Regions from separate parts of the Streptosporangium sp. 'caverna' genome, predicted to be linked through region 2. Evidence: riboswitches for the same ligand, from Rfam matches in the RefSeq annotation. Region 2 holds a riboswitch; the other holds the start of a gene.
The links. A riboswitch is a leader RNA that binds a small molecule or an ion and turns the genes downstream of it on or off. The one in region 2 is predicted to bind glycine.

Region 1: linked by a shared signal. The riboswitch ahead of gcvP (aminomethyl-transferring glycine dehydrogenase) and the one ahead of gcvT (glycine cleavage system aminomethyltransferase GcvT) in region 2 are both predicted to bind glycine.

The regions. Positions count from the first base shown of each region.
Region 1 covers NZ_CP029711.1:3,956,398-3,971,369, forward strand. Annotated here, with positions in the region: gene DKM19_RS17460 (mannose-1-phosphate guanyltransferase) at 1-535, shown strand, start outside; gene DKM19_RS17465 (FHA domain-containing protein) at 929-1,441, shown strand; gene DKM19_RS17470 (MerR family transcriptional regulator) at 1,468-2,118, shown strand; gene DKM19_RS17475 (bifunctional nuclease family protein) at 2,198-2,668, shown strand; gene DKM19_RS17480 (MerR family transcriptional regulator) at 2,813-3,433, shown strand; glycine riboswitch at 3,448-3,539, shown strand; gene gcvP (aminomethyl-transferring glycine dehydrogenase) at 3,697-6,552, shown strand; gene DKM19_RS17490 (hypothetical protein) at 6,684-7,466, shown strand; gene DKM19_RS17495 (hypothetical protein) at 7,488-7,850, opposite strand; gene DKM19_RS17500 (alpha/beta family hydrolase) at 7,984-8,592, shown strand; gene DKM19_RS17505 (DUF5999 family protein) at 8,621-8,812, opposite strand; gene DKM19_RS17510 (TetR/AcrR family transcriptional regulator C-terminal domain-containing protein) at 9,174-9,761, opposite strand; gene DKM19_RS17515 (hypothetical protein) at 9,912-10,355, shown strand; gene DKM19_RS17520 (RNA polymerase sigma factor) at 10,633-11,973, opposite strand; gene DKM19_RS17525 (hypothetical protein) at 12,161-12,514, opposite strand; gene DKM19_RS17530 (AMP-binding protein) at 12,565-13,707, opposite strand; gene menB (1,4-dihydroxy-2-naphthoyl-CoA synthase) at 13,810-14,715, shown strand; gene menD (2-succinyl-5-enolpyruvyl-6-hydroxy-3-cyclohexene-1-carboxylic-acid synthase) at 14,840-14,972, shown strand, end outside.
Region 2 covers NZ_CP029711.1:1,570,647-1,585,618, reverse strand. Annotated here, with positions in the region: gene DKM19_RS07130 (FtsX-like permease family protein) at 1-1,219, opposite strand, end outside; gene DKM19_RS07125 (ABC transporter ATP-binding protein) at 1,216-1,926, opposite strand; gene DKM19_RS07120 (PadR family transcriptional regulator) at 1,991-2,605, shown strand; glycine riboswitch at 2,752-2,850, shown strand; glycine riboswitch at 2,851-2,945, shown strand; gene gcvT (glycine cleavage system aminomethyltransferase GcvT) at 2,979-4,070, shown strand; gene gcvH (glycine cleavage system protein GcvH) at 4,067-4,456, shown strand; gene DKM19_RS07105 (L-serine ammonia-lyase) at 4,531-5,907, shown strand; gene DKM19_RS07100 (hypothetical protein) at 6,246-8,258, shown strand; gene DKM19_RS07095 (DUF6286 domain-containing protein) at 8,486-9,106, opposite strand; gene DKM19_RS07090 (amino acid deaminase/aldolase) at 9,255-10,454, shown strand; gene DKM19_RS07085 (DUF3618 domain-containing protein) at 10,592-10,918, opposite strand; gene bcp (thioredoxin-dependent thiol peroxidase) at 11,030-11,494, shown strand; tRNA gene DKM19_RS07070 (tRNA-Leu) at 12,035-12,107, shown strand; gene DKM19_RS49320 (hypothetical protein) at 12,232-12,372, shown strand; gene DKM19_RS07065 (sensor histidine kinase) at 12,669-13,829, shown strand; gene DKM19_RS07060 (response regulator transcription factor) at 13,838-14,503, shown strand; gene DKM19_RS07055 (LysE family translocator) at 14,618-14,972, shown strand, end outside.

The DNA of each region.
Region 1 (14,972 bases), 2.4 Mb from region 2:
CCGGGTGGCGCTGCCGGTCACCACCACCCGGGTGGCCGAGCAGGTCTGCCGGTTCCACGGGGTGCAGGCGGAGTGGACCTCCACCGCGATCGACGCGCTCACCGCGGCCGCCAGAAGGCCGGAGATGGTCTTCGCGGCCGATGGGCGGGGTGGTTTCATCGTGCCCGAGTTCGGGCCCACGGTGGACGGCCTGGCGGTGTTCCTGCGCCTGCTCGGCCTGGTGGCCAGGACCCGGCTGTCGCTCAGCCAGATCGACGCCAGGATCCCCGAGGCCAAGCTGCTGCGCCGGACGGTGCCGACCCCGTGGGCGGCCAAGGGCGCGGTGATGCGCTCGGTCATCGAGGCCGCCGAGCACTACCGCATCGACACCACTGACGGGGTGCGGGTCGTCGCCGAGGACGGGAGCTGGGCCCTGGTGCTGCCCGACCCGGCCGAGGCCGTCACCCACCTGTGGGCCGAGGGGTTCGACGTCGACTCCGCGCAGGTCATGATCGAGCACTGGGCGCGGGTGGTGGAGGAGGCCGCCGGCGGCTGAGGGGCACTCGTCCGATCCCGGTCACCCGATGAACACGGCGAACACAGCGAACCTGGCGCGCACGGCGCGCACACGGCAACACGCACGCAGCGAACGGCGCGTACGACACGCACGGTGAGCACAGCGGAACCACACGGATGCGGAGACACACATCAACACGCGGAAGAGACGGTAAACACAGCGAATCCAGCGCGGCGGCATGGACCGGAGGCAGTACCGGCTGTAACTTTGTCACCGACCGAACCCGCGGTCCAGCGTCAGCCTTGACCTTCGACTCTCATCACTGTAGGTTGCGACATTCGCAGTCTGAACAAATACTTGAGAAGCGAAGAAGCGAGGCGCGCATCCTGAGCACCGTTGCCGCGTCTTCGCGGTAGGAGGCCGAGCCGATCGATGCCGAGCGTCTACTGCACGCAGTGCGGTCATGCCAACCCTGAGGATGCCCGTTTCTGTTCACACTGCGGGTCGCCGCTGAGTAGGGTCGAAGCACCCGAAGTCAGCACGTCGACCATTTCCCTCTCCAGGATCGAGACCTACGAGCCGGAGATCGGAGAGGCGCCTCTTGCCGACCGACAGGACGTGGATCGGCTGCCTCCGGGCACCGCCCTGCTGGTCGCCAGGCACGGTCCCAACGCGGGCAGCCGCTTCCTTCTGGACAGCGACCTCACCACCGTGGGCCGCCATCCCGCGAGCGACATCTTCCTCGACGACGTCACCGTCTCGCGCCGTCACGTGGAGTTCCGCCGGCACGGTGGCGGGGTGTTCACCGTCTGCGACGTCGGCAGCCTGAACGGCACCTATGTCAACCGTGAGCGGATCGAGGAGGTCCCCCTGTACGGCGGGGACGAAGTGCAGATCGGCAAGTTCCGCCTGGTCTTCCTCACCCGTGGCGCCGCTGGAGGATGATGAGCTCGCAGGCCGCTCGTGCGCACATGAGCATCGGGGAGGTGCTCGCTCTCCTGCAGAGCGAGTTCCCCGACGTCAGCATCTCCAAGATTCGTTTCCTGGAGGGCGAGGGGCTGATCGAGCCGGAGCGCAGTCCTTCGGGCTACCGCAAGTTCACCTACGCCGACGTCGAGCGTCTGCGCTACATCCTCAGTGAGCAGCGTGACCGCTACCTGCCACTGCGTGTGATCAAGGACCATCTCGAGGCGGCCGACCGCGATGATCGGCCGGCCTCGAAACCGCGGGTCGTCCCCGACGACGCGCCCCCCGAGGTCCGTCTCAGCCGCGAGGAGCTGCTCGCCGCCGCCGAGCTCGACGAGGAGACCCTCACCGAGCTGGAGGACTACGGCCTGCTGGCCGCCGTGGCCCGCTACTACAGCGCCGAGGCGCTGGCCGTGGCCCGCAGCGTCGGCGCCCTGGCGGCCTTCGGCCTGCACGCACGTCACCTACGGGCCGTCAAGGCCGCCGCCGAGCGCGAGGCCGGGCTCGTGGAGCAGGCCGTCGCCCCGCTGCTGCACCGCCGCGGACCGGGCGCCATCGACCAGGCCGACGAGACGGCCAGGGAGATAACGGGTCTGCTGCTGGAATTGCACGCCTCACTTCTGCGTTCGGGCGTTCGTGGGGTCCTGGGTCGGTGAGAACCTGACCAGGCACTCGTACCCCCACGAGTGTTACGTTGAACAAACCGGTCGGAATCCAGCGAAGACGGAGCAGCCCGTGTTGCAGATGGACGTCGTGGGCGTTCGGGTTGAGATGCCCTCCAACCAGCCGATCGTCCTGCTCAAGGAGGCGCAAGGGGAGCGCTATCTACCGATCTGGATTGGTATGACGGAGGCCACGGCGATCGCCATGGCCCAGGCTGAGGAGCCACCACCCCGCCCGCTCACCCATGACCTTTTCCGTGACGTGCTCGACGGACTCGGGATCCGGTTGAGCACGGTCAACATCGTCGCGCTGCGTGACGGGATCTTCTTTGCCGATCTCGTGTTCTCGAACGGGGTCGAGGTGAGCGCCCGTCCTTCGGACTCGATCGCCTTGGCACTGCGCACCGGCGCACGCATCTTCGCGAGCGAGGAGGTGGTCCGGGAAGCCGGGGTGATCATCCCCGACGACCAGGAGGACGAAGTGGAGAAGTTCAGGGAATTCCTTGACACGATCACACCCGAGGACTTTGGTCGCGCGGGGTAGGTATTTCGGTGCATTTACGCTTCACGACGCGCCGGGTGGGGTCGTTGACTGAGCTTGGCCCCAGTCTTACGGTGCAAGTGAAACCTGCGGCCGTGCGCAAACCCCCAGATCAGGCCGTGGGATGAGAGAAAGCCGGAGGTCCGCGTGGCGGTCAGCAGCGGCGAGGATAGAAACGCCGATCAGGATGACCCGGAACGGCGCCAATCGGCACGTCAGCGCGCGGGTGAAGAAGGTCTGCTGTTCGACGGGCAACCGGTGAAAGTGCCCGCCGACCTCGGATACAAGGGTGCGACGGCCTGTGCCGCGGTCGGCATCACCTACCGGCAACTGGATTACTGGGCACGCACCGGACTGGTCGAGCCCACCGTCCGAGCCGCTCACGGCTCGGGTACCCAACGGCTGTACGGCTTCCGCGACATCCTGGTGCTCAAGGTCGTCAAACGGTTGCTCGACACCGGCGTCTCCCTCCAGCAGATCCGCATCGCGGTGCAGCACCTGCGCGACCGCGGCGTCAACCACCTCGCCCAGATCACTTTGATGAGCGACGGGGTGAGCGTCTACGAGTGCACCTCGCCCGACGAGGTCATCGACCTCCTTCAGGGAGGTCAGGGCGTTTTCGGCATCGCGCTCGGCCGGGTGTGGCAGGAGGTGGAGGGCTCCCTCGCAGATCTTCCCGGCGAACCTGCGGAGTCGAGCGAGAGCCCTTTAGAAGATCATCACGCCGATGAGCTGGCCCGTCGTCGCAGGGCTCGCCGCACGGGGTAAAGTTGTCTCGCCACTGACACCGTGCGGGAGAGACCCCGACAAGATCGGGGCGCCGAAGGAGCAACCTCCCCGGAATCTCTCAGGCACCATGTACCGCGCGGACGAGGCAACTCTGGAAAGAAGACGCGTCCGCCAGTCGCGTCTCACCGACGGTGAAAGCCTCCCCGGCAGGGGAGGCGAAGCTCTCAGGTCGAGGTGACAGAGGGGGAATCCGGCATAGGCCCGCGCCCTGCGCCGGTCTCCACCGCCTCGGGAGGCTCTCCATGACCGACCTGTCACTGCTCAGTGAGCTCAGCTCTCCGCCGTTCTCGACCCGTCATATCGGACCTGACGACGCAGACCAGACCCGCATGCTGGAGGCGGTCGGGTTCGCCTCCACCGCCGACATGATCGCGGTGGCCGTGCCGGAGGCGATCCGGTTCTCCGACCGGCTGAGCCTGCCCCCGGCGGCGAGCGAGCCCGAGGCCATCGCCGAGCTGCGCGCCCTCGCCGAGCGCAACAGCGTGCTCACCTCGATGATCGGCCTCGGCTACCACGACACGATCACCCCGGGCGTCATCCGCCGCAACCTCCTGGAGAACCCGGGCTGGTACACCGCGTACACGCCCTACCAGCCGGAGATCTCCCAGGGCCGGCTGGAGGCCCTGATCAACTTCCAGACGGTCATCTCCGACCTGACCGCGCTCGACGTCGCCGGCGCCTCCCTGCTGGACGAGGCCACCGCCGCGGCCGAGGCCATGACCCTGGCCCGCCGCGCGAGCCGCGGCGCCGCGAACGTGTTCGTGGTCGACGCCGACGCGCTGCCGCAGACCAAGGCGGTGCTGCGGACCCGGGCCGAGCCGATCGGCATCGAGCTGGTCGAGAGTGACTTCACCGGCGAGCTCCCCGAGTGCTTCGGCGTGCTCGTCCAGTATCCGGGCGCCAGCGGCCGGGTCAGGGACTTCCGCGCCATCGCCGACGCCGCCCACGCGCGCGGCGCCCAGATGGTCGCCGCCGCCGACCTGCTCGCCCTCACCATGCTCGCCGCGCCCGGCGAGCTCGGCGCCGACATCGCGATCGGCTCCTCGCAGCGCTTCGGCGTCCCGCTCGGCTTCGGCGGCCCCCACGCGGCCTACATGGCGGTTCGCGAGGGACTGCAGCGCCAGATGCCCGGCCGCCTGGTCGGAGTCTCCCAGGACGCCGACAGGCGCCCCGCCTACCGACTCGCGCTGCAGACCCGCGAGCAGCACATCCGCAGGGAGAAGGCGACCAGCAACATCTGCACCGCGCAGGTGCTGCTCGCCGTGATCGCGGGCATGTACGCCGTCTACCACGGCCCCGAGGGGCTGCGCCGGATCGGCCGCCGCGCCCACCGGCACGCCGTCGTGCTCGCCGAGGGCCTCCGCCAGGGCGGTGTCGAGATCGTGCACGACACCTTCTTCGACACCGTGCTGGCCAGGGTTCCGGGCCGCGCGGCCGAGGTCGTCGCCGCCGCCCGCGACAACGGGATCAACCTGCGCCTGGCCGACGCCGACCACGTGGGCATCACCTGCGACGAGAAGACCGAGCTCATCCACCTGGAGCAGGTCCTGGCGGCCTTCGAGGTCAACGGCGCGGTCCTGGCCGACCTCGACTCCACCGCGCACGACGCCCTGCCCACCGCCCTGGCGCGCGTGAGCGACTACCTGACCCACCCGGTCTTCCACAGCCACCGCTCCGAGACGGCGCTGCTGCGTTACCTGCGCAAGCTCCAGGACAAGGACATCGCGCTCGACCGGTCGATGATCCCGCTGGGCTCCTGCACCATGAAGCTCAACGCGACCACCGAGATGGAGCCGATCACCTGGCCCGAGTTCGCCGGGCTGCACCCCTACGCTCCCGAGGACCAGGCCAGGGGCTACATCGAGCTGATCAAGGAGCTGGAGGGCTGGCTGGCCGAGGTCACCGGCTACGACGCCGTGTCGATCCAGCCCAACGCGGGCTCCCAGGGCGAGTTCGCCGGCCTCCTGGCGATCCACGCCTACCACAAGGCGCGTGGCGAGGGGAGCCGGGACGTCTGCCTGATCCCGTCCTCCGCGCACGGCACCAACGCCGCCAGCGCCGTCATGGCGGGCATGCGCGTGGCCGTCGTCGCCTGCGACGACAACGGCAACGTGGACCTCGCCGACCTCACCGCGAAGATCGAGAAGCACCGCGACCGGCTCGCCGCGATCATGGTGACCTACCCGTCCACGCACGGCGTGTACGAGGAGACGATCGTCCAGATCTGCGAGATGGTGCACGAGGCGGGCGGCCAGGTCTACGTCGACGGCGCCAACCTCAACGCGCTGGTCGGCCTGGCCAAGCTGGGCGAGTTCGGGGCGGACGTCTCCCACCTGAACCTGCACAAGACCTTCTGCATCCCGCACGGCGGCGGCGGCCCCGGCGTGGGCCCGGTCGCGGTCCGCGCGCACCTCGCCGACTACCTGCCCGGCCACCCGCTGCGCGACGACTCCGTGGTCGGCCCGGTCTCGGCGGCGCCGTACGGCTCGGCGGGCATCCTGCCCATCTCCTGGGCGTACATCCGGATGATGGGCGCCGACGGGCTCAAGGCGGCCACCGAGCAGGCCATCCTGTCGGCCAACTACCTGGCCCGCAGGCTCAGCCCGCACTACCCGGTCCTCTACACCGGCCGCGGCGGCCTGGTCGCCCACGAGTGCATCATCGACCTGCGCCAGATCACCAAGGAGACCGGCGTGACCGTGGACGACGTGGCCAAGCGCCTCGTCGACTACGGCTTCCACGCGCCGACCATGTCCTTCCCCGTGGCCGGCACGCTGATGATCGAACCCACCGAGAGCGAGGACCTGGCCGAGCTCGACAGGTTCTGCGAGGCGATGACCGCGATCCGGGGCGAGATCGAGAAGGTCGCCACCGGGGCGTACGACAAGGTCGACAACCCGCTGCGCAACGCTCCGCACACGGCCGACTGCCTGGTCGCCGACGAGTGGGCCCACCCCTACACCCGCACCGAGGCGGCCTACCCGCTGGCCTCCCTGCGCGACGGCAAATACTGGTCGCCGGTCCGCCGCATCGACCAGGCCTACGGCGACCGCAACCTGGTGTGCTCCTGCCCGCCGCTGGAGGCCTACGAGGACTGATCCACCCCGTGCGGCGGTCCCCTTCCGCGCGCGGCGGAAGAGCCGCACATCCGTCGCGCATGGAGGGGGACGGACGCGGCCCCGAGTCGTTAGGCTCGGGGTCGTTTCCTTACTCCGGGGAAGGACCTTGCATGCCAGAGGTGGACACGCGTCCCTTGGACACCGCGCGGAAGCTGGCCGAGGCGGGTGATCTCGACGGCGCCGCCACGATCTTCGCGGAGCTGGCCTCCGATCCGGCGGAGCCGGACCGGGCCCAGGCGGCGGTGGGCCTGGCGGTGGTGCTGGAGGAGAGCGGGGACGTGCCCGGAGCCCGTACGGCCGCGCGCACGGCGCTGGGGACCGGTCATCCGGAGTTCGCCGCGCAGGCCGCCTGCCTGCTCGCGGGGAGCTTCGAGCGGGAGGACCTGACCGACCAGGCCCGAGCGGCCTGGCAGGCCGCGCTCGGCGTCGGCAACCCGGCCTACGTCCCGCTGGCGCACATGGCGCTCGCCAGGCTCGCCACGGGGGACCAGGAGGCGGAGGAGGCGCTGCGGGCCGCCCTGGCCACCGCGGACCCGGAGATCGCCTCTCGGGCGGCTCAGCGGCTGGCCGAGGTGTTTCTGGAGGAGGGCGAGGCGGGCGAGGCCGCCGAGGTGCTCCTGGAGGCGCTCTCGGTGCCGGACGTGGCCGATGTGCCCAGGCTGCGGGTGATGCTCGGCATCGCCCATCTGGAGCTGGCGTGCGCCGAGCTCTCCGCGGCGATCGAGGAGGGCGGCGACGTCGAGACCAGCGCGCTGGCCATCGAGCTTCTGGCGCGCACGCTCCCGCTCAGGGGCCGCGACGAGGACGCCGAGCGGGTGTGGCGTTACGGCCTGGAGAGCACCGACGAGGACCTCGCGGCCGAGGTCCGTCTCCGGCTCGACCGCGACGCCTGAGCCCCGCGGAGGGCTTCAGGCTCAGTCGCGGCCGCGCCGGTTGCCGATCGCGTGGGCGAGGTTGATCGCCACGATGCCCACCCAGGCCAGCAGCAGCCCCGCGGTGCCCGCCTCCTGAGCGGCGATGGCGGTCAGCGGGATGCCGATGCCCATCGAGCCCAGCGCGATCGGGATCGAGGGGTTGCCTCTCCTCTTCTGCTGCGGGGCAGGAGGGCGGGGCGGAGCTCCGGCGGCGTGCATCTCGGCTCGCACGCGGTGGGCGATGCTCTGGTCGAGGCGCTCGACGAACGACTCGACCAGGGCGGCCTCGTACTCCGGGCCGAGCTCCCGGCGGGCCTCGATGGTGGCTCGCATGTCCTGGCGAATATCTTGGTAGTCCGGCATTCTCCGATTCTCCACGCGAGCCGGGTCACCGGCATCAGTCGTTAGGACGAGATCTGTGTCCACCTCGAGATCGAATTCCGTGTCCATCCCGGCCGCGGGGCCTCCACCCGAGCCTTGGGCCGCCGCGCCGCCCATGGAGATCACGACCCCGCACGGCCCGGCCGTGGCGGAGATCGACGAGGCCGGCGCGGCGCGCTTCCTGCTGGTGCTCACCCACGGTTCGGCCGGGGGAGTGGACGCCCCGGACCTGCTGGCCGTACGGGACGCCGTGGTGGGGATCGGCGGCGTGGTGGCGCGGGTGCTCCAGCCGTTCCGGATGCGGGGCGCCCGTGCGCCGGGGTCGGCGGTCAAGCAGGACGAGGCCTGGGAGGCGCTGGTGGCCGTGCTCCGCGGGCGCTATCCGGGGCTGCCGCTGGTGCAGGGCGGGCGGAGCAACGGGGCCAGGGTCGCCTGCCGTACGGCTCCGCGGGTCGAGGCCGAGGCGGTCGTCGCGCTGGCGTTCCCGTTGCACCCGCCGGGCAGACCGGAACGGTCCCGCGCCGGGGAGCTGCGCGCGGCGGGCGTGGACGTGCTGGTGGTGAGTGGAGACCGGGACCCCTTCGGCGTGCCCGAGGCGGCGGATGCCGCACGCCTGGTGGTGCTGCCGGGGGAGGGTCACGATCTCAAGAAAACCCCCGCCCGGGTCGGCGAGGCCGTCGCGGAGTGGCTCGACGTGAGGATGCGGCCAGGCTCAGCGCGATGATCGAGGTGTGACGATCGAGGAGTGATGATCAGGCGACGCCGGCCAGGGGCCGGTGCGGCTCGATGACGGCGCCGTCGGGCAGGAGCTCGCCGGTGTCCTCGAACAACACCACACCATTGCAGAGCAGGCTCCATCCCTGCTCGGGGTGGGCTGCCATCGTGCGGGCGGCTTCGCGGTCCAGCGCGTCGGCGGACGGACAGGACGGCTCGTGCGGGCACATCGGCGTGCCTCCGGATCTCTCGTGTCGGCTCGCCGGAGTCGACATCGGGTGGCCGGTGGGCACCGTCCCCGATGGGACCCCGTTTCCACGCATGACGGGGAGACGAGCATCTGATGGTTGACATATGGCCATGCGTGCCTCGAACAAGGTGAGGCCCGCACATCAAGAACAAGTGTGCGATCTGATCCCACCCCGGCGACATAGCCCGTTAGGACTGTTTGCGAACTGCTATCGGGTGAGTCCCTCGGAAGCTTTTCGGGGGGTGTGACCTATCGCACAGCATGCCTCATGGAATGATACCGGGCCAAGCGTGACACGCCGCCAGACGCTTAAACCCTCGATGACAAGTCTCCGACATGACTCAGTGCCTGGTCAACCCCACCAGGAGTGCGTCCAGACCGAGTTCGAAGTCGGCGTCGGCCCCCGGACTGCCTCCGCCCTTCGACGGCGGGCGCCATGGCTCATCATGATCATCCGCCGCCTCGGCCCAGCCTGACTGCTGCACCTCCACCGCCACCGCGCCGAAGACGTAGGCCCGCAGCGCCCGAACGGCCCCTGGCGCGTCGCCGAGCCCCGCCTCGGCCAGCTGGTCGGTCTGCTCCCTGATGGCGATCGCCGTGCGCCCCTTGGGAGGCTTGGTCAGAGCCAGCGCCAGCACCCCCGGGTGCTCCCTGAGCGCGGCCCGGCTCGCCCGGCACCACGCCTTCGCGCTCTCCTGCCAGCTCCCGCCGGGCTCGACGTGAACGGCGGTGACGTGCTCGGCGAGCGCGTCCATGAGGGCGTCCTTGCCGCGCGGCAGGTGGTGGTAGATGGCCATCGCCTCCACCTGGAGCGCGTCGCCCAGCCGGCGCATCGTCAGCCGCCGAAGCCCCTGGCTGTCGGCGATGTGCAGGGCCGCGTCGATGATGCGCTCCCTGGAGAGCGGGATGGGTGGTCGCTTGGCAGGCATGGTGGCATCCTGCCACCGTTTACCTTACTGTGTAAAGGCGGGCGCGCCGGACAGCTCGGTCCCTGAGTACGTGGGGCGGAGAGGAACGGCGTAAGCTACGAGCCGTAACGTGCCGGGAAGGTCCGGCGAACAGGCGAGAGAGGGCAGAAGATGGCGTTTTTCCGACCGCGCGTGAGCCGGGAGGCGGAGGTTCGTCACCACGCTGACCAGGAGGTCGGGAAGAGCTTCCCCGAGCTTCTGGAGAAGGCGCGGACGGCGGAGGCCGCTCTGCGCCGGACGCAGGCCTCCCTCGCGTCCCCGGAGGAGCTCCGGGCCGCCGGTCTGGCCTTTGACAGGGCACTGACCGAGGCGCTGCGAGGCGCCGAGGCCAGCCAGCGGGCGGCGTTCGGGATCAAGTCCTATGACGACCGGATCCGCCGCCGCAAGGGCAGGGCCACCCCGAAGGGCGCCGAGTGGACCGCCGAGGTCAACCGCCTGCGCACCCTCCGCGAGCAGAACCGCCTGACCGGCATCGTCCGGGTCCCGCGCCTGGTTCCGGCCTCGGAGCGCCCGGAGGCCGCCGCCGCTCCCCTTCGGGTCGCCGGCGCGAGGTGATCGCTCCCCTGCCGGAGTGACAGCGATTTCGCACCCACCGTGACTTATCACGGTGGGTGTTGTCTTTTGTCCGCCACTGCGCCGGGCCGCCCGGCGCACTTCGCCGGGGACAGGGCTCCGGTCGTCCGGCCGCGGAGCCGTACCGGTGATGATCGGCGGTGGGCTCGTTACGGGCCCGGACGGGTCGATCCTCGGGAGATCGTGCCGGCCCGATCGTTCGGCCGGGACGCGGAACGCCGCCGCGAACCGGAGTTCGCGGCGGCGTCCTGTGAAGCGGTCAGCTGGCCCAGTCGAGCAGCGGGCGCGTGTTGCTGGGGTGGCGGAGCTTGGAGAGGGACTCCTTCTCCAGCTGGCGGATGCGCTCGCGGGTCAGGCCGAGGTGCTTGCCGATCTCGTCGAGAGTGTGGGGCTTGCCGTCGACGAGGCCGAAGCGCAGGGCCATGATCTTGGCCTCCCGGGGAGAGAGGTTGCCGAGCACGCCGCGCAACTGCTCTCCGAGCAGCTGGCGGTCCACCACCTCGGAGGCCTCGGGGGAGTCGACGTCCTCGATGAGGTCGCCGATGGTGGTCTCGCCGTCCTCGCCGATGGTGGCGTTGAGGCTGATCGGCTGGCGGCTGGTGCGGAGCAGTTCCTCGATCTGGTCGGGGCTCTTGTCCAGCTCGAATCCCAGCTCCTCCGCCGTGGGCTCGCGGCCCAGACGCTGGTGCATGTCACGCTCGACGCGCGACAGCTTGGAGAGCATCTCGAGCACGTGGACGGGCAGGCGGATGGTGCGGGCGGAGTCGGCGAAGCCCCGCTGGATGGCCTGGCGGATCCACCACATGGCGTAGGTGGAGAACTTGTAGCCCTTGGTGTAGTCGAACTTCTCCACCGCGCGGATCAGGCCGAGGTTGCCCTCCTGGACCACGTCGAGCAGGGCCATGCCGCGGTCGGTGTACTTCTTGGCGACGGAGACGACCAGGCGGAGGTTGGCCTCCAGCATGTGGTCCTTGGCGCGGCGGCCGTCCTCGGCCACCCACTCCAGGTCGTCGCGCATGGCGGCGGACAGGCCCGGCTGGGCCTCCAGCTTGGCCTCGGCGTACAGACCGGCCTCGATGCGCTTGGCGAGCTCGACCTCCTGGGCGGCGGTGAGCAGGGTGCGGCGGCCGATCGACTTCAGGTAGGTGTGCACCGAGTCGCCCATGACCGACGACTGGTCGTCCAGGTCGATGGTGGGCTCGACTTCGACCTCGACGTCGTCGGAGGGGGCCCACTCCTCGTCGTCGATCTCCGTCTCGGCGTCCTTGGGGTTCTTGGGCGCCGTCTCGACCTTGGCGGTCGTGGTCTTCTTCGCGGGCGCGGCCTTGGTCTTGCGCTCGGCGGTCTTGCGGGTGGTGGTCTTGGCCGCGGGCTTCTTCGTGGCGGCGGCGAGGGTGGGCTCGTTCTCGGCCGCCAGGCTGACGCCCGCCTCGGTGAGCTCTCGCAGGATCGACCGACCCTCGGCCGGGCTGATGCCCGCCTCGGCGAAGGCACGGCGCAGCTCCGCGAGAGAAAGGTGGCCCTGGACTCGCCCTCGGTCAAGGAACTGTTCAAGGGTCGTCGGGGCCTCAGATGAGGTCGCCACGGCGGTTTGGGGCATGAGGACACCTCCTCCATCACGGAGTCGTCTACGTACAGTTTGTTGGGTGGGGTGGTCTGGGGGTCCCTCAACGCACCAGTACCAATAACCCCGACCAAGAACTTTCTGTTCCCGGCTTTACCCGGAAAATATGCCGGGCAGGTCCTCGCCTTTGCAATTCACCCCGGTCAGGGGCGTGTGGCGGGGCCTATTCGGTCGCGTTCACCGGGCCTTCCGGCATGGGCATGGGCTGCGCGCCCTCCAGGCGGGCGTCGGTCCAGTAGCGCCCTGTCTGCCCCGGGTCTGGATTGATCTCCCGGGACACCACGTCGTCGTCCTTCGGGGGAGCGGTCTCCTGCGAGGGGGACGGTTCCTGGACCGAGGGTGTGCCCGGCTGCCGCGGAGGGATGGGCGCGGGCTCGTCGATTTTCTCGATCTTCCGGGTCTCGCCCTCGATCTTCTCGATCCCACCGTCCGCGGCGGCCGCCGCGACGGACATGCCGCCGATGAGGACCGCGCCGACGATCCCAGCGGAGATCCACGTCTTGCGGGTTATGTTCATCGGGCTCGTCCTTCCTGCTCCGGCTGTCTCTTGGACGTGTGGGAGCACCTTCATGGTTCCCGTTGAAGACCATAACGGAGGGCCGCGAGGTCTGGCTTGCCATTGGGCAAAAGCGGTATTTCGGGCAGGACGACCAGTTCGGCGGGGGCCGCGTAGGCGGGTAGCCGTTCCTTGGCGAAGGCGCGGAGCTCGGCCAGGGACGGGGGCGTGGGGGAGACCACGACGGCCACCACCCGCTCGCCCCATTCGGGATCGGGGCGGCCGACCACGGCGACGTCGACGATCGCGGGATGTTCGGCCACGACGGCCGCCACGGTCGCGGCGACGACCTTCTCGCCGCCGGTGTTGATGACGTCGTCGGCCCGCCCCAGCACGCGCAGCCGCCCGCCGTCCAGGGCGCCGAGGTCGGAGGTGAGGAACCAGCCGCCGTCGCGGGCGGCCCGGGTGAGGTCGGGACGGAGCCGGTAACCGTGGAACAGCACGGGGCCGGAAATGCGGATCCGGCCGTCGGCGCCGACGGCGAGATCCACCCCGTCCAGAGGGGCGCCGTCGTAGACGCACCCGCCGCAGGTCTCGCTCATGCCGTACGTGGTGACGACCCGGGCGCCGGCCGCCCTGGCCGCCGCGAGCAGCTCCGCCGGGGCGGCGGCGCCGCCGAGCAGGATCGTCCTGAAGACCGACAGATCCGCGTGGAGCAGGCGCCGGAGCTGGGTCGGCACCAGCGAGACGTGATCGGCGCCGCTGGCGAGCACCGCCTCGGGGGAGAATCCGTCGTGCACGATCGGCTCGGTCTCGCCCAGCAGGGACCGGATGAGCACCTGAAGGCCGGAGACGTGCGAGGGGGGCAGGCAGCACAGCCACCGCTCGCCCGGGCGGGCGTCCAGGCGGCGCAGGGAGGCCGCCGCGGAGGCCCTCAGGGCGTCGGCGGAGAGCTGCACGCCCTTGGGGACGCCGGTCGAGCCGCTGGTGGCGATGACCACGGCCACCTCGGGGGGGACTCCCGTGCCGCCGGGGTGCCGTACGCCGTCGACGTGGGTGGGACGCAGCGCGTCGAGCGTCGCCCGCAGCGCGGAGACGGGCAGGTCAGAGGGGAGGGGCAGGACGGCGGGGCCGCTGCCGTCGAGCGCCGCGCCGACGGCCCGGAACAGCTCGGGCCCGGCCGGAGACACGATGGCATGCAGCTCTCGGTCCACGGAAGGCCACTCCCCGTGCATAGGAATGGTCATCACAGTCGTAAGGTTAGTGCCGACAATGCCGGGGAGCGGCCCCGGCGCAGCGGAGAGGGCGAGGCGATCGTGAGCATGGAGCCAGTCGAGCCGGGCACGGATGAGCGAGCAGCGAGCGAGGCGACTCCCGAGCCGGCGAGCGCGACCGGAGGCACGGTCGACTGGAAGGCGGCGGGGCAGTACGAAGACATCATCTACGAGACCGGCGAGGGCATCGCGAAGATCACGATCAACCGCCCCGAACGGCACAACGCCTTCCGCCCGACGACGCTCTTCGAGCTCAAGGACGCCTTCAACCTCGCGCAGGAGGACCCCGAGGTCGGTGTGATCATTTTCACCGGCGCGGGCGACAGGGCCTTCTGCTCGGGCGGCGACCAGAAGATCCGCGGAGACGACGGCTACGTCGACAAGTCGACCCCGCACGTGGGCCGGCTCAACGTGCTGGACCTGCAGGTGCAGATCCGCCGCTGTCCCAAGCCGGTCATCGCGATGATCGCGGGTTACGCCATCGGCGGCGGCCACGTGCTGCACGTCTGCTGCGACCTGTCCATCGCCGCCGACAACGCGGTCTTCGGGCAGACCGGCCCGAAGGTCGGCTCCTTCGACGGCGGCTACGGCTCCTGGCTGCTGGCCGAGACCGTCGGCCTGAAGCGGGCCCGTGAGATCTGGTACCTCTGCCGCCAGTACGACGCGCAGACGGCCCTCAACTGGGGTCTGGTCAACGCCGTCGTCCCCCTCGCCCGGCTGGAGGAGGAGACGGTCAGCTGGGCCAGGGAGATGCTGGACAAGTCGCCGCTGGCCCTGCGCATGCTCAAGGGCGCGCTGAACGCGGTGACCGACGGCGCCGCGGGGATGCAGCAGTTCGCCGGGGACGCCACCCTGCTCTACTACATGAGCGAGGAGGCGCAGGAGGGCCGCAACGCGTTCAAGGAGAAGCGCGCTCCCGACTTCGGCCAGTTCCCGCGCCGCCCGTAATGGCAGAGGCGATCCGCGCGGGGTACGGTCCTGGGATGCGTCGTCCAGTGGTGGACGAGACGGCGTCGGCCCGCCACGAGGCGGGCCCGCCGGTGCGTATGCGAATGCTCAAGGAGGCGCTGCGGTGAACCCCGCGACCGCGCTCGCGACGGTACTGGTCGACGAGCTTGCGCGCTGTGGACTCACGGACGTGGTGCTCGCACCCGGCTCGCGCTCGACCCCCCTGGCCCTGGCCGTGCACGCCGACAGCCGTATCC
Region 2 (14,972 bases):
CCAACGGAGTCGTCCAGGCCTCGGGGGCGTTCCGCACCGGGAGCGCGGCGAGCCTGCGCCCGTCCCGCTCTCGGTATTCGGCAGGCGCCGACGTCCAGTACCGCTTGAGCGGCCAGAACTGGTTCGGGGGGAAGTCCGTCCAGTCGTCGAGCATCTTCTCGTAGACCTGTTCGGCGCCGATGGTCGTCCGCTTGACCGCCTCGCCTCGCCGCGTGTCCAGGTAGGACAGGAACCGCTTGGCCGGCATGCCCTGGATGACCTTCTCCGTCACCTCCTCGGGCAGTCGCCGGATCACGATCTCGTCCTGCTGGTCGACGTAGGGAATGGACGCCGCGAGCATCTTGACCTCGCTCGACACCTCCTGGGGCGTGTCGTACCCGAGGTAACGCCCCTCCACCACCGCCCGGTCCAGCCCGGTCAGGCGGGCCTCGGCGACCGGGTCGACGGCGGCGAGCAGGAAGGGGAATTCCTGCTCGATCCGGATCGCCGCCCGCCCGCGCGGCGGGTCCCACAGCCCGGGGCCGAACAGCGGTCCCTCGCCGTTCTGCAGCGACCAGTACCCACTGGTAGGGATCGTCCGCTCGGAGGGGAAGGCGCTGGCCGCCAATCCCTGGGGCCAGTCGAGCGAGGTGCTCAACCGGACCTGCCGGCCGCCGTCGAGCTTCTCCCACGCCCCCGCGGTGAGACGGTCGTATTCCCTGTACTTGTGCATGCTGAGCGCGACCTGGCGGCGGGTGACGTACTCGTACTGCGGCTGCCGGAACGGGATCCGGGTGAGGCCCCGGTCGGTGACGCGGGTGCGCTCCACCCGGAACATGGTGCGGTCGCCCCGGCGCAGCAGGTCCGTCACGTCGATCAGGGACCTCCCGATCTGCTCGAAGTGGCCGATCATGGCGATGGGGGCGGCGATGTCGACGCCGTTGACAGCCTTGACCTTCTCGTACTGCTCCATGGTGATGCCGCCGAAGATGCCGGACAGGTGGTTGGCGCGGACCAGCCCCTGCGAGCGTTCGAGCGTGGTGGCGGAGCCCTTCGGGCGGACCAGGATGTCGTACTGCGAGCGGAAGTTCTTCTCCACCGTGCCGATGATCTCCAGGCGCTGGGTCGCGGCGGTCCCGGTCAGCACGGTGAAGCCCGTCGCCGCGATCACGATGCCGAGCAGCAGCACCAGGGCCCGGCCGAGCCGATGTCGGAGCTGTGCCCGGACCAGGCGGATCATCCGAGACGCCCGATCCGGTCGAGCACGTCCTCGGTGGGCGTCACCCGGTCGTCCCCGACGATCCGGCCGTCCCGCATCCGGACCACCCGGTCGCACGCCGCCGCCACCTCCGGGTTGTGGGTGGCGATCAGCATGGTCATCCCGTACTCCTCCCGGATCGAGAACAGCAGGTCGACGATCTCCTGTCCGGTGACGCTGTCGAGGTTGCCGGTCGGCTCGTCCGCCAGGAGCAGGGGCGGGTGGCCGATCAGCGCCCGGGCGATCGCCACCCGCTGCTGCTGGCCTCCCGACAGCTCTCCCGGCAGCGCCCGTTCCCTGCCCGTCAGCCCGACCGAGCCGAGCAGCTCGCGGGCCCGCGCCCGGCGGTCGAAGTCCACCCGCCGCGGAAGCACGGGAGCAAGAACGTTGTCGAGCACGCTGAGGGCGGGAAGCAGGTGGAACCGCTGGAAGACGAAACCCACGCGGCGCCGGTGCCGGTCCAGACCTCTGCGTCCGAGGATGTCGACCCGCTCCCCCGCCACGTGGATCTCGCCCCCGTCAGGGAGATCCATCGCACCGACGAGATGGAGCAGCGTGGATTTGCCCGCTCCGGAGGACCCCATGAACGCGACCGCCTGACCTGCCTCGACCTCCAGGCTGACCTCGTCGAGCGCCCTGGTCGAGCCGTAGGCGCGGCTGATGCCTCTCAAGCTGACGTCAACGCTCATGGTCGATACATTGTCACAATGTATGAAGGCCGCGAAACCCTTACCCTGTGGCAATGTAGGAACCATGCCGCTTAGCCATGCCGTACTCACCCTGCTGGCCGACGGGCCCAGCCACGGCTACGAACTCAAGGCCCGGTTCGAGTCGGCGGTCGGCCCCCAGTGGGGCGGTCTCAACATCGGGCACCTGTACCAGATCCTGGAACGGCTGGTCAGGGACGGTCACGTGACCCGCAGCCACGTGGCGCAGAGCGACCGCCCGGACAAGACGCTCTACCAGCTGACCGAGGCGGGCGCCGACGAGCTCCGGGAGTGGGCGGGCACCCCGTGGATCCGTTCGTCGGGGTTCCGGGACGAGCTGTTCCTCAAGCTGCTCGCGGCCGGCCGGCTGGGCACGGAGTCCCTCGGCGCGTTCGTGTCCGCGCAGCGCAGGGCATACCTGTCGGACCTGGCCGCGCTGACGCGCCTTCGCCGCGAGCAGAACGACCCCCTGGTGTCCCTGCTCGTCGACGCGGCCATCGCGCACACCAGGGCCGACCTGCAGATCGTCGACGGCGCCGAGGAACGTCTGGCCGCGACGGCCGCCGGCGGCGGAGCGGTGCGCACCGTACGGACCGAGGACGCGCCCGCCGAGGACGACCTCCCCGGCGACGGTCTGCTCACGGCGGGCGAAAGCGCCTGACCCCGCCTTCCCGATGTCCGATCCCGGGGCGCGGAGCGACCCGCCGGCAAGGCGGGCCAGGCACGGGGAGGCGCCGGGAAGGGGGCCTCACCGCAGGGGGATTTCGCCGGGCAGGTGCGGGCCGTTAGGCTGGTCGCAACACCGATGAATCCCGTGCGGGAGAGCGTCCTGACAGCCAGACCAGGACCCCTGAAGGAGCAAGCCCTCCCCGCGAACCTCTCAAGGCAAAGGACCGTACGGGTAGGTGTCCTCTGGAAAGCAGGCCCCGCGGCCTCGCCGAAGGTGAAAGTCCGGCAAAAATCGGGCGAAACTCTCAGGCACCCATGACAGAGGGGGAGGATGCTCTCATCTGTCCCCTGCCTGAGGTGCGAACATGTCCCGACCTACGCCGCTGCGCGGCGTCCACGAGACCCTCGGCGCGACGCTGACCGATTTCGCGGGCTGGCTGATGCCGCTCCGCTACGGCAGCGAGTCCACCGAGCACAACGCGGTCCGCCAGGCGGCAGGACTGTTCGACCTGTCCCACATGGGCGAGATCTTCGTGACCGGCCCGCAGGCCGGCGAGGCCCTCGACTACGCGCTGGTCGGCTACATCTCCGCCGTCGAGCCGGGCCGCGCCCGCTACACGATGATCGTCGACGCCGAAGGCCACGTGCTGGACGATCTGATCGTCTACCGGCTGGCCCCCGACGAGTTCATGGTCGTCGCCAACGCCTCCAACTATCCCCGCGTCGCCGCCGAGCTCACCGATCGCGCCAAGGACTTCGACGCGACGGTGGACGACCGCTCCGAGGAGTACGCGCTGATCGCGGTCCAGGGCCCGCGGGCACAGGCCATCCTGGGCGAGCTCACCGACGCCGACCTCGACGGGCTCAAATATTACGCGGGGCTTCCCGCCACCGTGGCCGGCCGCGAGGCGCTCGTCGCCCGCACCGGTTACACCGGCGAGGACGGCTTCGAGCTGTTCGTCCCGGCCGGTGACGCGGAGCCGCTCTGGGCGGCGCTCACCAAGGCGGGCGAGCCGTACGGCCTGATCCCCGCCGGACTGTCCGCACGCGACACCCTCCGCCTGGAGGCGGGCATGCCGCTCTACGGCAATGAACTGTCGGCGGAGCACACTCCGTTCGACGCCGGGCTGGGCCGTGTGGTGAGGTTTGACAAACCGGGCGACTTCGTCGGCCGGGCCGCCCTGGAACCGCTCAAGGACGTCCCGCCGACCCGCCGCCTGGTCGGATTGATCGCGACCGGCCGCAGGGTGCCCCGCCATGGGTATCCGGTGGTCGTCGCCGGTGACGGCAGCGTCGTCGGCGAGGTCACCAGCGGAGCGCCCTCCCAGTCACTGGGCAGGCCCATCGCGATGGCCTATGTGGACAACGGCCTGTCCACCGGCCTGGCCGTGGACATCCGGGGTAGCCACGAGGCAGTCGACGTCGTCGAACTGCCTTTCTACAGGAGGAAAAAGTGAGCAGCATTCCCGAGGACCTGCAGTACACCAAGGAACACGAGTGGATCGCCGGCGTCGACGACGGCCTGACCCTCACCGTGGGCATCACCGCGTATGCCGCCGAGGCGCTGGGTGACGTGGTCTTCGTACAGGTCCCCGAGGCCGGTACGACGGTCGCCGCCGGCGACGCGGTCGGCGAGGTCGAGTCGACCAAGTCGGTGAGCGACATCTTCGCCCCGGTCAGCGGCGAGATCGTCGAGGTCAACCAGACGGTCGTGGACGACCCCTCGCTGGTCAACAGCGACTCCTACGGCGAGGGCTGGCTGTTCCGCATCCGTATTGAGGGCACCGCCGACGACCTGCTGTCGCCCGAGGAGTACACCGCGCTCACCTCCGGTGAGTCATAAAATCTCCCATCTTGCGCCGTGATCACGCGTACCGACGCGTACGCGTGATCACGGCGATGTGAAGGACCAGATCAATGACGATCAGTGTCTTCGATCTTTTCAAGATCGGAATTGGCCCGTCCAGCTCCCACACCGGTGGCCCGATGGCCGCCGCCCACAAGTTCGCCCGGGGGCTCAACGAGGATGGGCTCCTGGAGAAAACCGCCAGGGTCGAGGTCATCCTGTACGGCTCGCTCGGGTTGACCGGCAAGGGGCACGGCAGCGACAAAGCCGTCCTGCTCGGCCTGGCGGGCGAGAAGCCCGAGCTTGTCGACGTCGACACCGTGGACGAGCGGCTGGCCGCCATGCGAACGTCCGGCAGGATCTCCCTGTACGGCTCCCACGAGATCCCCTTCGTCATCGGCGAGGACCTGGTCTTCGAACGCAAGATCTCCCTTCCCGGCCACCCCAACGGCATGCGCTTCACCGCCTTCGCGGAGAACGGCGAGGCCCACCGCGAGAAGGTCTACTACTCGGTGGGCGGCGGTTTTGTCGTGGACGAGAACGCCACGGGCGCCGACCGGATCAAGCAGGACGACACCGTGGTGCCGTACCCCTTCCTGTCGGCCGTCGAACTGCTCGCCCACTGCCGCGAGACGGGCCTGTCGATCTCCGGGCTGATGCTGGAGAACGAGAAGGCCTTCGGCCGCACCGAGGCCGAGATCCGCGCCCAGCTCCTCCACCTCTGGCAGGTCATGTCGGAGTCCGTACGGCGGGGCATCGCCAAGGAGGGCGTGCTGCCCGGCGGCCTGAAGGTCCGCCGCCGCGCCCACCAGCTCCACCGGCAGCTGCAGAGCGAGTCCCCGGACAAGGACTCGCTGCAGACGATGGACTGGGTCTCGCTGTTCGCCCTCGCCGTCAACGAGGAGAACGCCGCCGGCGGCCGGATCGTCACCGCCCCCACCAACGGCGCCGCGGGCATCATCCCCGCGGTGCTCACCTACTACGACCGCTTCACGCGGAAGTCCGACGACGAGGGCGTGGTCCGCTTCCTGCTGACCGCCGGAGCGATCGGTGTGCTGTTCAAGGAGAACGCCTCCATCTCCGGCGCCGAGGTCGGCTGCCAGGGCGAGGTCGGCTCGGCCTGCTCGATGGCCGCCGCCGGGCTCACCGAGGTGCTGGGCGGCACCCCCGAGCAGGTGGAGAACGCCGCCGAGATCGGCATCGAGCACAACCTGGGTCTCACCTGCGACCCGATCGGCGGGCTGGTCCAGATTCCGTGCATCGAGCGCAACGCGGTGGCCTCGATCAAGGCCATCGCCGCGGCCAGGATCGCGCTGCGCGGCGACGGCCGGCACTTCGTGTCCCTGGACAAGGCGATCAAAACGATGCGCGACACCGGTCGCGACATGCTCGACAAGTACAAGGAGACCAGTCGCGGCGGCCTCGCCGTGAACGTCATCGAATGCTGATCGACCGTCGTCGACGACCGGTCGGCCCCGCATGCCCGCCGGTCCTCGTCGGCCGCCGACCGGCTCGGACCCGGTGCCGGTCGGCCCGCGCCGACCGGCGGCCGGCCCGCACCTGACGCCGGCCGGCCCCCGCCGGCCATCGACCGGCTCAGACCCGGTGCCGGTCGGCCCGCGCTGACCGCCGGCCGGCCCACACCCCGTGCCGGCCGGCCGCGCTGACCACCGATTCACCCATTCGACAAACAGACCAATCACCGCAACCTTCGCTATCTCGTACAAGACCATCTGATCTCGCACCTATGCTGGGTGGCCTTGTCGGAGAGACTCAGGAGGTTCTGGTGTCAACGGGAACGCCCCCGGCGAGTCGCGCTCCGCGCTTGCTCCGCTTCCTCGGCGCACACTGGCTCTTCCTGGCCGCCCTGCTGGTCGGCGGCGGGCTCCGGGCCCTGGCCGTGCTGGGTTACCGGCCGGCCCTGTGGTTCTGGGCCGACTCCTTCGTCTACCTCGGCGGCGGGCTCGACCCCCGGCCCATGGAGTCGCGCCCGTCGGGCTACTCGCTGTTCCTGTGGATGCTGCAACCGCTGTCCAGCGTCCAGGCCGTGGTCGTGGTCCAGCACCTGCTCGGGCTGGCCGTGGCCGTCTGCGTCTACCTGCTGCTGCGCCGTCTGGGCGGGCTGCCCGGATGGGGCGCGACACTCGCCGCGCTGCCCGTGCTGCTGGACGTCCACCAGGTCCAGCTCGAACACCTCGTCATGGCGGACCTGCTCTTCCAGTTCCTGGCGGTGCTCGCGGTCACGCTGCTGCTGTGGTGGCGGCGGCCGCCGGTGTGGATCGCGCTGCTCGCCGGGTTCCTGCTGGCCGCGGGGACCGTCACCCGGACGATCGGGCTGCCGCTGATCGCCGTGGCACTGGTCTGCATGCTGATCCGCCGGGCCGGGTGGAAGGCGATCACCGCCGCCACGCTGGCCGCCGTGATCGGCCTGGGCTCCTATGCCGTCTGGTTCGGCTCCGAGTACGGGAGCTACGGGCTGACCCGGGGCAACGCCTTCCTGTGGGCGCGCACCGTCACCTTCGCCGACTGCGCGAAGATCAAGCCCGCCGGACCGGAGGCCGCGCTCTGCCCCACGGAGCCGGTGAGCGAACGAGCGGCGCCGCCGGTCTACATCTGGGACGGCAAGTCCCCGCTGAACAAGATCAAGGGCACCTGGGCCGAACGCGACAAGCTCGCCGGCGCCTTCGCCACCCAGGCCATCCTGGCCCAGCCCCTGGACTTCCTCCGGGCGGGCCTGACCGACGTGGCCCACATATTCGACTGGGACCGCCGCGTCTACCCCGTCCCCGGACCGCAGAGCGCGTATGTCTTCCCCGACGACGCGAAACCCTTCCCCAAGGGGGTCGCCTCGCAGGGGAAGACCGCCGAGGAGCTGACGACGGCCTACCAGGGCACCTCCGGCGCGCCCTCCCTGGTCGAGCCGTACGCCGGCTGGCTGCGCGCCTACCAGCAGAACGGCTTCGTGCGTGGCCCGTTCTTGGCGGTGATCCTGCTGGTGGGCCTCGTCGGCGTCCTGATGCGCCTGCGGCGGCTCGGCGGCGCCGTACTGCTGCCGTGGGCCGCGGGGACCATGCTGCTGATCCTGCCGCCCTTCATCGCGGCCTTCGACCACCGCTACGTCGTGCCCGCCCTCCCGCTGCTCTGCCTGGCCGCCGGTCTGGCCTTCGGCGCCCGGCAGGAGAGCCCCGAACATGAGGAGGCCGGGAGCCGGCGACCCCGGCACGGCAGGTCCCGGCACGAGGAGTCCCCGATCGAGGAGTCCCAGCCCGAGGAGATCCGGCACGAGGAATCCCAGCGCGAGGGGTTCCGCGAGGGGACCCTGCGCGAGGGACTCCTGCGCGAAGGGCTCGCGCGTGAGGAATTCCAACGCGAGGGGCTCCTGCGCGAAGGATTCCAGCGTGAGGGACTGCAGCGCGACAGTTCTCCTCGCTCAGCGTTCTGGCGCGAGGAGCCCCCGCGCGAGGAGTCCCCGCACGAAGGGTTCTGGAAGGATGAGCCCCGGCGCGAAAGGTTCCTGCGCGAGCGGTCAGCGGCGGCGGACGTGCAGGCGGACGACCGCCCCCAGTTCAGGATCCCCGAGCGTCCCGCGAACCTTGCCGACGGCGCCCTTGTTGAGCCGCGTCACGAGTTTGCCGACATCGGCCGTAGGCGTACAGCTCACCCTGATCCGAACTCGCTCGTCCCTTACGAACCTCACGCGAGCACGGCTGAGCCCTTCGACTTCTTCAAGGGCACCGACGAGCATCGCGGTCCCGGCCTTGGTGCGCCTCCCCCAGCGCCTCCATCCGACGGCGTGTAGCAGCCACCGGATCGCGAGCAGCGCCAGCACCACCAGCGTCAGCGAGACCAGCCACCCCGCCCACGGATGCCCGGCCAGCCTGCCGGGGAACTCCCGGCTCAGGATCCGCTCTCCACTCGGCAGGCTGGAAATCCTGCCCCATCCCCGCAGGAAACCGTAGAGCCCGGCTCCGGTCAGCACCGCCCCGGTGACGGCCAGGCCGATCCGGTTGCCCAGGTATGCCTTCATCAGCCCCTTCTCCTGCGCAGCCGTACCACGACCTCGCCCCCGCACATCGCGCCCAGGCCCGCCAGCCGATCGCCCACCGCCGCGCCCACCCGGCGCAGCAACGGTCCGGTCCTGTCCGCGTCGGTGAACACGGTGACCTCGACGTCCTGCGACGTGAGCCGTACCCGCGCCCTACTCACCTCGTTCACCGACTCGGCGGCCTGCCGCAGCGTACGGCGGAGCCCGGACCTGGTCAGGCCCATCACCGTCAGGGGGTCCCCGGACTCCAACGGCACCAGCCGGGTCCGTCCCGGCACCGCCGCCAGCCCGAGCAGCAGGAGCCCGACCATGATCAGGAGAAATGCCACGGCGACGGTTGCGGGATCCGACCAGCTCCACGCCCCGGGCCCGTTGACGAGCCTCCTGTACGGCACCCGCCCGACCGGCGAGCCCATCATCAGGCCGACCGTCATCACGGCCGCGGCGGACAGCACGACGGACGCCGTCAGAGCCACCACCACGCCAGCCGGAGACCTCCCCGGCCTCAGCATCCGCACCGACCTGCGACGCACCGTGTGCAGGTGTTCGCCGGCGGCCTTGGCCTCCGCGCCCGCCAGGGGTTCCTGGAGAGTAGTCGTCACCCGGACATGTGTACGCGGCCTCGCGTTCCCCGGCGGGGTGCAATCGCCCACTTGCACGATCTCGGGATCGTCCCGGCAGGAGAATTTACCGCCGAATCCCTAACATGAATGATGCTCATATTCTGTCGGGTCGGGTTATCCTGCCGTTATGGACGATCGACAGCGCTACGACCAGGCCACCGCGCACCTGGATCCGCCCTTCGCCGTTCTCGACCTCGCGGCCCTGCGCTCGAACGCCTCCGGCATGGTCCAGCGGGCCGCGGGCAAGCCGATCAGAGTCGCCAGCAAGTCCATCAGGTCCCGGCCCGTGCTTGAGCGGATCCTCGCCATGGACGGGTTCACGGGGACCATGGCCTTCACCCTGCCCGAGGCGCTCTGGCTGGTCTCCACCGGCGTGCGCGACGTGCTCGTCGCATACCCGACCGCGGACCGGGCCGCGCTGGCCGAACTGGCCTCCGACACCACCGCGGCACAGGAGATCACGGTGATGGTGGACCGGATCGAGCACCTGGACCTCATCGAGTCCGCGGTCGCCGACGTCCAAAATCGCAACCGCCACGAGATCCGGGTATGCCTGGACATCGACGCGAGCTTCGTCGCCTTCGGCGGCAGGTTCCGGGCGGGCGTCCGCCGCTCCCCCATCCGCGAGCCCGAACAGGCCGCCGACCTGGCCGCCGCGACCGCCAAGCGGCCCGGATTCCGGCTGGTGGGTCTCATGGCCTACGAGGCGCAGATCGCCGGAGTCGGCGACGACCCGCCGGGCAACCCCGCCCTCACACAGGCCATCCGCTGGATGCAGGCCCAGTCCCGGCGAGAGCTGATCATGCGCAGGGGCCGGATCGTCCAGGCCGTCCGCCAGGTCACCGAGCTGGAGTTCGTCAACGGCGGCGGCACCGGCAGCATCGAGAAGACCGTCCGTGAGAAGGCCGTCACCGAGGTCGCCGCGGGATCTGGTTTCTTCCACCCCCGCCTGTTCGACTTCTACCGCGGCTTCACCGGCCGCCCCGCCGCCCTGTTCGCCCTGCCCGTCGTCCGCCGCCCCGCGCCCGACGTCGTCACCGTCCTCGGCGGAGGCTACTCCGCCTCCGGCTCCCCCGGACAGAACCGCCTGCCCCAGCCCTACCTGCCGTGCGGACTGCGCTACGACTCCGACGAGGGTGCGGGCGAGGTCCAGACCCCCCTGCTCGGCCAGGCGGCCGAGGACCTGCGCATCGGCGACCGCGTCTGGTTCCGTCACGCCAAGGCGGGCGAACTCTGCGAGCGCTTCGCCAGCCTGCACCTGATCGACGGCGACAAGGTCGTGGACGAGGTCCCCACCTACCGAGGCGAGGGCCGTACCTTCCTCTGACCCTCGACCCTCAACCGGCGGATCCATCACGGACAGGCCGGATCACCGTCAACCTCCGGCCCCTGGATCCTCAGCCCACCGCGAAAAGCCGGATCACCACGGGCGCCGCTCACCACGGGCGCCGCTCCACCGCCGGCCTACCGTCGGCGTCGCCAAAGCATGATCACCGCGCCGATCGCCAGCACCGCCCCCACACCGATCAGAACCGGCGCCAGGTTCGGCTGCTCGTCCGTCCACAGGCCCTCGGGCTCACCCTCGAACCTGGCCGGCCGCGCCGCCGCCCCGTTCACCAGGTCGCCGACCTGCGCGACGAAGTGCTCCACGTCCGACCTGACCTTCGCCACGCCCCGCTCCGCGACCCGCTTCGGGCTCACCCGGTCCACGATGGCGTCCACCGTCTGGGCCAGCTCCCCGCGCGTGCGCTCGATCTGCCGCTCCAGCTCCGCAGGATCGGTGTCCGCCATGGCTCTCCTCTCATACCCCTTGACATTGATCAGTCTGTCAGGTCCGACCCTCTCACGACACTTCAGACAGCCCGGTAAGTTGGCCGGGGACGATTCCTCGGAGGAAACCTTATGAAACTCGAGCCCGGCGACGCCGCCCCGGACTTCACGCTTCCCGCCGCCGACGGCGCCACCGTGTCCCTGGACACCTACCGTGGCAAGCGGGTCATCCTCTACTTCTATCCCGCCGCGATGACCCCCGGCTGCACCAAGCAGGCCTGCGACTTCCGCGACAGCCTCGCCTCCCTGACCGCGGCCGGCTTCGTGGTCCTGGGCGTGTCGAAGGACAAGCCGAAGAAGCTGGCCGACTTCGTCGAACGCGACGCCCTGACCTTCCCCCTCCTGTCGGATCCCGAGCTGGAGGTCCACAAGGCCTACGACGCCTACGGCGAGAAGATGATGTACGGCAAGACCACCGTCGGCGTCATCCGCTCCACCTTCGTCATCGACGCCGACGGCAAAATCGAAAAGGCCCTCTACAACGTGAAGGCCACCGGCCACGTGGCCCGCCTGCGCCGCGAACTCGGCCTCGATTAAATGCCCCATTTCGCCATTTAATGTGGCCCGCGCATGCCCCAAGAATTGTCGGTCCCATTGCATAACCTTGGGGCATGCCCATCAAATACAAATACACCCCCGAAATGCTGGCCGCAGCGGCGGCCGTCTCCCTCAGCATCGCCGACGTCCTCCGCCATCTCGGCATCACCATCGCGGGCGGCAACCACGCCCACATCAGCCGCCAGCTGAAGCGCTTCGGGATCGACACCTCTCACTTCCGCAGGGTCGCCCCGAACAAGGGGAAGGTCTCGCCCCAGCGCCGTCGGCCGGAACAGGTTCTCACCGTGCGACCCGAGGGAAGTCCTCGACCAGACCCTTCCCAGCTTCGCCGGACCCTGACGGCAATCGGGATGCCGTACCAGTGCGCTGCCTGTAAGATCGAGGGCGTCTGGCTGGGCCGGGGGCTGACCCTGCACGTTGATCACATCAGCGGCGACTGGCTGGACAACAGAAAAGAAAACCTGCGATTCCTCTGTCCGAACTGCCATTCACAGACAGATAATTTCGCAGGAAAGAATAGGGGTCGTAGCCCAACGGTAGAGGCAACGATTTTAGGTGTCGTCCAGCGCGAGTTCGAATCTCGTCGACCCCACAACCGCCTTAAAGATTACACCGTCGATCTCAAACCAATAAACACCAGCGTCACCATTTCAAGCCAAGACGTATTCTTCATCGAATACTACCTGGACCAGAAGCGCGCCAAATCGAGATCCGCGGTGATCCGCAAAGCAATTCAACTGCTGCGCGAATCCACCATCGAAGAGGACTACGCCGCCGCCTTCAGCGAGATGGGCGAGCGCGAAGAGGCGAAGCCGCCGGACTCCACCGTCAAGGACGGGATCGGCGATCCGGTGTGATGATCCTCACTGAACCGGGCTGGGCCGCCGGATCGCGCGGCGGTTCTCACTCGCCGCGCGACCCGGCGTTGTTGTGATTGATCACCACAAACAATCTCCCTTTACTCACCCCGAAGGGTGCTCCCAGCAAGCATCCTTCCGGAAGAGTCGTAAAGACTGCGTAAGCAGGACAAAATGTGCGACCTGGGTCGTACATCAGGTTCCCCCTTGAGGGGGAAGGGCTTTGATCTCCACCTACGTATCGTGGTGATGTGTTCGGCAGACTACGCGCCTGGAGTCGGCGCCATCCCGGGACCGTGGACGCCTTGTGGCTGACACCGTTCCTGCTGGTATCGCTGCTCAACATGTGGCTCGTCGTCGTGGACGACAGGATGCCCTGGGGCGGTCTCGGTCTCGGCCTCGGGTTGCCGGGGTTTCTGGGGCTCGGGCTGCTGCTGAGCGTGCCGCTGTTCTGGCAGCGCAAGCGTCCCCTGACGGTGTTCGCGATCGTCTCGCTGGTGAGTTTCGGCCAGTGGCTCCTCGGCGTCCCGCTCCTCTTTTTCAACCTCGCCGTGCTCATCGCCATGTACGGCGTGGCGTCCCGCTGCTCTCCGCGCTGGGCGGTCGCCGCGGGCCTGGTGGCCGAGCTGGGGCTCCTCCTCTCCTTCGGGCAGATCGCGGCGAATCCCAACTTCACCGGCTTCATCAACACCTCGGTGTTCGTCGTCGCGATCTGGATCACGGGGATCTACTCCAACACCCGCCGCCGCTATCTGGAGAGCCTGGAGGAGCGGGCCGAGCGGGCCGAGCACGAGCGTGACCAGCAGGCCAGGCTGGCCGCGGCGGCCGAGCGGGCCCGGATCGCCCGCGAGCTGCACGACGTGGTCGCGCACAACGTGAGTGTGATCATCGTTCAGGCCGACGGGGCGGGTTACGCGATCGACACCGATCCCGAGCAGGCGCGCAGGGCCATGCAGGCGGTGTCGGCCACGGGGCGGCAGGCGCTGGCCGAGATGCGCAGGATGGTGGGCGTGCTGCGGACCGACAGCGGCCCCGAGGAGTACGCACCGCAGCCGAGCCTGTCGCAGCTGGACGATCTGGTGGCACAGGTGTGCTCGTCCGGGCTGCCCGTCGATCTGCGGGTCACCGGCGTCCCGCAGGAACTTCCCGAGGGCGAGCAGTTGACGGTGTACCGGATCGTCCAGGAGGCGCTCACCAATACCCTCAAGCATGGCGGCCCCGGCAGCAGGGCCACGGTTGAGATGGAGTACGGCGTGCGTGAGCTGCTCTTACGGGTGACCGACGACGGTCGTGGCGCCGCGGCACCTGGGCGCGAGGGTGGGCACGGCCTGGTGGGCATGCGAGAGCGGGTCGCCATGTTCGGCGGGACCGTGGAGGCCGCGCCTCTGACGGGGGGCGGGTTCCGGGTGACCGCCCGGCTGCCGACGGGTGAGATCGGGGAGAGTCGGGCGGCTTGAGCGAGCAGGTGATTCGCGTGATGCTGGTCGACGATCAGGAGTTGTTGCGCGCCGGGTTCCGCATGATTCTCAGCGCGCAGCCCGGAATCGAGGTCGTCGCGGAGGCGGCCAACGGGGTCGGGGCGGTCGAGGCCGCGCGGACGACGGCGATCGACGTCGTGCTGATGGATGTGCGGATGCCGGTCATGGACGGAGTGGAGGCGACCCGGCTCATCTGTGCGGCGGGCGAGAGGCCCCGGGTGCTGATCCTGACCACGTTCGACCTGGACGACTACGCGTTCGCGGCGTTGAAGGCGGGCGCCTCGGGGTTTCTGCTGAAGGATGTGCCGCCTCCGGACCTGGTCAGCGGGATCCGCTCGGTGCACAGCGGGGACGCGGTGGTGGCGCCGAGTACGACGCGGCGGTTGCTGGAGCGTTTCGCCGTGCATCTTCCCTCTCCCGGGGCGGCCGAGCAGGCGAGGCTGACCGGGCTGACCTCGCGGGAGCGGGAGGTTCTCGTGCTGGTGGCCAGGGGACTGTCGAATACGGAGATCGCGGTCCGGCTGAGTCTGGCGGAGGCGACGGTCAAGACGCATCTGGGCCGGGTGCTGGCCAAGCTGAGCCTGAGGGATCGGGCCCAGGTGGTCGTGTACGCCTACGAGACAGGACTTGTGACGCCGCATTCAACGGATTAGGGACGAACGGGCCGCCCGCCCGTCCCCGATTGCCCAGCCCAATAATCTACACTTTGAGTACTAAAGTGGACATTTATGATCAATTGGGCTGGTTTTATCCCTACCGCTCTGCTCGTGTCCCTCATCCCCGGCGCGAATCAGCTCCTCGGCCTGAGCAACGCCGTACGTCACGGCACCGCGTACGCCCTCGCCGGAATCGGCGGGCGGCTGGTCGCCTTCGTCATCCTCATCGGGCTGGTCGTGGCAGGGCTCGGCGCGGCGCTCACGGCATCGGCCACAGCGCTCACGGTGATCAAGTGGGTGGGCGTCGTCTACCTCGCGTGGATCGGGTTCTCAAGTCTGCGGCGCGCCTGGCGGGCCCCACCCGCGGCGGCCGACTCGGCCCCCGCGGCCGGCAGGGGTCTGCGGCCGCTGGTCATCAACGAATTCATCGTCGCGATCAGCAACCCCAAGGCCCTGCTGCTCTTCG